2 regions of the Fructobacillus evanidus genome follow, and region 1 is predicted to be linked to the other one. Evidence: predicted binding sites of a transcription regulator. Region 1 holds the regulator's gene; the other holds the start of a gene.

Region 1 (3,214 bases):
ATCGGGTGTATTGTCTCCAATTGACGTCACACCTTTCGGCCTTGCATCCAGAAGAATTTATTAAAGAAATCCTCTTGCCCCTCCAGGTTCATACGGTGGTTGCGGGCTTTGACCACCGCTACGGCAAGAAAGAGTATCAGGCTGACATGGCTCACTTGCCTGAATATGCTGCTGGTCGCTTTGATGTCCTGACGGTTGCCAAAAAGACCCTCGGTAAATCAGCTGCTAAGGTAGCTTCAAGACAGATCCGTCAAGACCTAGCCGCCGGTGACTTAACTGCCGTAACGGAAAGCCTTGGTCGCGTCCACGAGACAACCGGGCTGATTGTCCATGGTGATGCTCGAGGTCGGACGCTGGGCTTTCCAACGATTAATATCTGGACGCCGGAAGTTGAGTTCCTGCCTGGTATTGGTGTTTACGCCGTGAGCGCCTATGTCGATGGCCGTTGGGTCGATGGTATGGCCTCGATTGGTCGCAATGTAACCTTTGAAGCTAACCGACCGGTGACGGTTGAAATCAACCTCTTTGATTTCGCTGATGAAGTTTATGGCGAACCGGTGAAGGTTCAGTGGTATGCGAAGTTACGCAATGAAGTGAAGTTCGATTCCGCAGAAGCCCTGGTTGACCAGTTACTGATTGACCAACAAAAGACACGTGAATACTTTCAAGAAAAAGCGGATTAATTTTAATCTGCTTTTTTCTTTGCCATGACATAATCGCTGTTAAGGTTGGTAGATAAGGGCTTTTTAATAAAATTAGCACTCGTTTATAAAGAGTGCTAAAAACAGTTTGCATTTTTCTGAATCTTTTGTATAATATAGTTGTTAGCAGTTAAGAGTTTTGAGTGCTAAACAAAATTAAAGGGGGTTTGGGTTGATGTTAACTGATCGACAGCAATTAATTTTGGCGGCGATTATTTATGAATATACCCAGACCGCCCGAGCGGTCGGGTCAAAGACCTTACATGACCAGTTGAACTTGGAATTTTCACCGGCAACGATTCGCAATGAGATGAGTTTTTTGGAGGAAGCCGAGCTGATTAAAAAGCTCCATACTTCCGCCGGTCGAATTCCTTCGAAGGCTGGTTACCGCTACTACCTTGACCACCTTATGGTGGCCGACCAGGTTTCCGACCAAGATGTTGCGCTGATTGCTCAACAAATTCGTGGTAACTTCCACGAATTGGATGATTTGCTTGGCCAAACGGCCCGGCAGTTAGCAGACATGACAGGGTTAACGGCATTGGTCTTAAAGCCAAAGGCCATTAACCTCAAAATCTCGTCTTTCCAGTTGATTCAGTTGGAACGGCAACAGGTTTTGGCCGTCTTGGCAACTTCTGATGGCAAGGTAACCTCGCAAACTTTCCGTCTGCCAAAGGAAATGACCGTCTCGTCCTTAACGGACATGGTGGCCTATATCAATGCGCAGATGGTTGGTCGGCCGGTTCAAGAAGTCCTTTCACTGATGAACTCAGAGGAACTGCCTGTTACGCTTTCACGCAACGTTGAAAGCCCGGCAGCTTTCCTGCAGCTCTTTGGGGAAGTCTTGGCTCGGTCGGTTGAAGAGCAAGTCCACATTGGTGGCCGGCTCAATCTCTTAGAGGTGGCCGACGATGCTTACTTAAACTTAAAGGAAGCTCGGTCGGTCCTGGAGTTGTTTGACTCACCTCAAGCAGTTCGTCAATTGGCTGCGACTCAAAAACAGTCCGTGACGATTCGCTTGGGTCAGGAGTTACCAACGACACTTTTGCAGGACTACGCCATTCTTGCCGCACCGTTTTCGGTTGGTGGCGATGATGGTGGCGTGATTGCACTGGTGGGTCCCATCCGGATGCCATATGCGAAGGTTGCTCGGTTACTATCAACCTTTGCCAAAGCACTAGATACAAAATTACTCGAATATGTTTAACCAAAAGGAGGAACGCCCGTGGCGAAGTCTGAAGATGAAAAAGATTTGAAGCAAGCTGATATTGAGGAAGAAACAGAGGCAGAGGAATTTGCTGATGCTGACCAAACTCAAGAAGAAGCAAAAGACAAATCAGAAGAGACGCAAGCAAAATCAGTAGAGGAACCAGCAGTGGATCCACTAGCTGATTTGCAAGCAGCCCTTGAGAAGAAGGATGATGAATTACTTCGCGCTCAAGCTGAAATTCAAAACATCCAAAGTCGTAATGCTCGTGAAATTCAAAATATTCGCAAGTATGACGGCCAGAAATTAGCCGAAGCCATCTTACCGGTGGTTGATAACTTGGAACGCGCCCTTGCCGTTGAAGTGGGGGATGACGACCAGGTGGCACAAATCCACAAGGGTGTTGAAATCACGTTGAAGACTTTGAAGCAGGCGTTGACCACTAATGGTATTCAAGAAGTCGGTCAAGTTGGTGATAACTTTGATCCAAATACCATGCAAGGTGTTCAATCCGTGCCGGCAGAAGGCAAAATTAAGGCCGACCAAGTGGCAACGGTCTTGCAAAAGGGCTATGTTCTTCAAGATCGCATCATTCGCCCAGCGATGGTCGCGGTTGCGCAATAATATCTGCTAAACAGCAAATATCTCTGGTGACTCAGCCCTTTGGCACCACACCTTAAAAAGCTTAAGAATATGATTTAAAAAATAGGAAGGGTCGATATACTATGTCAAAGATTATCGGAATTGATTTAGGAACTACTAACTCAGCTGTTGCCGTTTTGGAAGGTGGCAAGCCAAAGATTATTACAAACCCTGATGGTGGTCGTACGACACCTTCAGTTGTGTCATTTAAGAATGGGGAGACCCAGGTTGGTGACGTTGCCAAGCGTCAAGCAATCACAAACCCAGACACCATTTCATCAATCAAGTCTCACATGGGCGAAGAAGGTTACAAGGTAACCGTTGGTGGTAAGGACTATACACCACAAGAAATCTCAGCCATGATTTTGCAGTACATCAAGGGTTATGCAGAAGACTACTTGGGTGAAAAGGTTGACAAGGCCGTGATTACGGTTCCTGCATACTTTAACGATGCTCAACGTCAAGCTACCAAGGATGCCGGTAAGATTGCTGGTTTGGAAGTTGAACGAATCATCAACGAACCAACGGCCGCTTCATTGGCTTATGGAATGGACAAGTTGGACAAGGACGAAAAGATCTTGGTTTATGACCTTGGTGGAGGAACATTTGATGTTTCTGTCCTTGAATTGGGCGATGGTGTCTTTGAAGTTTTGTCAACAAACGG
Region 2 (3,214 bases), on a different contig from region 1:
CAACAGCCGCAGCGGCAGCCATGGCGTTGACCAAAGCAGTTCCACCACCAGCGACAAAGCCTTCTTCAACGGCAGCTCGCGTGGCGTTCAAAGCATCCTCGATTCGGTACTTACGTTCCTTCAATTCCGTTTCAGTGGCGGCCCCAACGTTAATCACGGCCACACCGCCAGCCAACTTAGCCAAACGTTCCTGTAACTTTTCCTTGTCAAATTCTGAAGTGCTATCAGCGATTTGTTGCTTAATCAAGTCAACCCGTTCCTTCACGGCCGCCTTGTCACCAGCACCCTCGACAACGGTCGTGTTGTCCTTGGTGATGTTGACCTTATTGGCTTGACCCAATTGTTCAATGGTTACGTCCTTCAAATTCAAGCCAAGGTCATCCGTAACAACCGTACCACCAGTTAAGATGGCGATATCTTCCAAAATGGCCTTGCGACGGTCACCAAAGCCAGGTGCCTTCACCGCAACAACGTTAAAGGTTCCGCGCATCTTGTTCAAAACCAAAGTTGGCAAAGCTTCACCAGTAATGTCGTCGGCGATAATCAACATTGACCGACCCTGTTCCACAACTTGTTGCAAGACAGGCAAGATATCTTGGATATTACCAATCTTCTTGTCCGTAATCAAGATGTAAGGGTTGTCCAAATTAGCTTCCATCTTCTCATTGTCAGTAACCATGTACTGTGACATGTAGCCACGGTCAAACTGCATTCCTTCGACAACGTTCAAAGTGGTTTCAATTCCCTTTGACTCTTCGATGGTAATCACGCCATCGTTGCCAACCTTTTCCATTGCTTCAGCAATCAAAGAACCAACTTCATCACTGGCTGCAGAAATCGATGCGATTTGGGCAATTTCGTCCTTCGTTGAAACCGTATGAGACATTTCATGCAGCTTAGCAACAGCGGCTGCCGTTGCCTTTTCGATACCCGTCCGAATACCAACTGGGTTAGCACCAGCCGTTACATTCTTGAGTCCTTCGCCAACAATTGCCTGAGTCAAAACGGTAGCAGTTGTGGTTCCATCACCAGCAATGTCATTGGTCTTTGAAGCTACTTCAGCAACCAACTTAGCACCCATGTTTTCAAAGTGATCCTCTAGTTCAATCGCCTTAGCAATTGTGACCCCGTCATTGGTAATAATTGGTGAGCCATAAGATTCTTCCAAAACAACGTTACGACCCTTTGGTCCAATCGTTGTTTTCACAGTGTCAGCCAGCTTATCAACTCCGACCTTCATCTTTGAGCGAGCGTCTTCCGCAAACTTCAATTCCTTTGCCATTTTCCCTACTCCTTTAACCAAAACTGATTGAAATCATCATTATTCGTGTTAATTGTCTTGTAATTGTTGCTTAATCAACGATGGCGATAATATCTTTTTCATGGAGAGCCAAGTATGATTGACCATCATAGGTCAATTCTTGACCAGCAAACTTGTCAAACAATACCTGGTCTCCTTCTTTAACTGTCATGTCCAGCTTCTGGCCTGAATCGGCTACCAAGCCACTCCCTGTTGCCACAACCTTACCGGTTACCGGCTTTTCTTGCGTATTAGCGGCTAAGACAATGCCACCAACTGTCTTTTCGCTTTGTTCTGCAACACTAACGACCACGCGGTCTCCTAAGGGCTTTAACATGAATCACAACCTCCGTTTGTATTTTTAGCACTCATGTACATCGAGTGCTAATCTGACTTTAGTATAGCACCTAAGCCCTATTTGTCAACACGGTGAAATTCGTTTTGTTCAAAATAAAAAGCCTGCCAAGGCCTCCATCAATGGAGCTCGCACGACTTTTTATACATCTTTATTTTATTTTAAATCGAATCCCTTATCATGAGGGTATTGAGACAGGGCAGTGTTGGCAGCACCCTTCGTTAACAAAGAGGCGTTATGCTTCGTCCAATTGGAATCGATATCCCGACCCTTAAAGTAAGTGGCCATCGTTTGGTCATATTCGCTAATGGCAGCCTTCATTTGTTCGTCATCGTAATGGCCCTTCATTAAAGAACCAGCCAATGGCAACTTAGGTTTGATGCCCGGCTTTTGATCAGGATAGCCCAGTGAAAAGCCCATAATTGGCTTGACGTACTTTGGCAAGTCCAATTCCTTTTCATAAAGTTCAAAGGCCCCCATGGCGCCCGCCATGGTCACAGAACCAATTCCAAGTGACTCCGCCGCCACTTGAGCACGGCCCAAGGCAATTGAGGCCGAAACAATCCCACCTTCCAAGTATTGGTAGTGCTGGATTCGTTCTTCCATAATCGCCCGGGTTTCAGCATCCTGATTTAACAAAACCTTGTGCCAATCGACGGTAACAACAAAGTACCGAGTAGCATTTTCGATATACTTCATCTTCACCTTTTCGGTGATTTTCTTTTTGAGGTCTTGGTCGGTGATTTCGATGAAAGTGACTGGCTGAAAATTTTGCATATTTGGTCCGGCAAGAGCCGCAGAGAAAATCGCCTCGACTTCCTCATCGGTGACTGGCCGATTGGAGAAGGAGCGAATTGATTGGTGGTCGTGTAATTGATCAAGTACTGTATTTTTAATCATGTTTTACCTCACTGATTGGACAATCATTACCTTTATCTTACTAACTATGATACGCTAAATACTATCAATAAAATAGGAGCTCCCCATGAAAAAGTTACAGATCCACGTCGGCATGCGGACCGTGAAGACCGCAATTGTTGTGATGTTGGTCTTACTCGTTTATCACTTTGTCGACCGACCAGCGTCGGTTCCCGCCCTTGCGGCCGTCTTCGCCCTACGAGAAGACTGGGACAATACCATTCAATTTGCTAAAATTCGTTTAGTATCAAATAGTGTCGGTGGTTTCTTCTCGCTACTTTACTTTTTGATTCGTGAATTTACACACCACAATAGCTGGATGCCAATCATCATTATTCCGATTTTTGTTATTTGCACGATTGTGATTCTCAATGCCTTGAATTGTAGTCTTGGAATTGTCGGTGGTCTCGCCGCCCTCCTGTTGATTTCTTTAACAATTCCAATGGATGCCACCATCGACTACGTTTTTTTGCGAATTGTTGATACCTTTATCGGCGTTCTGTTTGCTATCGGTGTTAATTATTTTGGTATCCCTGAACAGGAAACCAATTAAAAATCAGCTTCATCCTAAAAATTAGTCGGTAACAAATCTAATTTTATAGGCAAGAAAAAAAGACTCAGCCGAGTCTTTTTTTAATCCA

What was found. Region 1 encodes HrcA, which represses chaperone genes, less so after heat shock. Its sites were predicted from a motif close to TTAGCACTCNNNNNNNNNGAGTGCTAA; they were not measured.
Region 2: groES (co-chaperone GroES) is a predicted target of HrcA. The motif match lies at 1,662-1,688, and genes of this name have one in related genera.

What each region holds. Positions count from the first base shown of each region.
Region 1 is NZ_CAUZLM010000001.1:264,961-268,174, forward strand. It holds gene ribF (riboflavin biosynthesis protein RibF) at 1-683, shown strand, start outside; gene hrcA (heat-inducible transcriptional repressor HrcA) at 877-1,908, shown strand; gene grpE (nucleotide exchange factor GrpE) at 1,927-2,532, shown strand; gene dnaK (molecular chaperone DnaK) at 2,634-3,214, shown strand, end outside.
Region 2 is NZ_CAUZLM010000004.1:42,904-46,117, forward strand. It holds gene groL (chaperonin GroEL) at 1-1,282, opposite strand, end outside; gene groES (co-chaperone GroES) at 1,353-1,637, opposite strand; gene AABI08_RS03770 (nitroreductase family protein) at 1,812-2,552, opposite strand; gene AABI08_RS03775 (FUSC family protein) at 2,641-3,126, shown strand; gene AABI08_RS03780 (Cof-type HAD-IIB family hydrolase) at 3,207-3,214, opposite strand, start outside.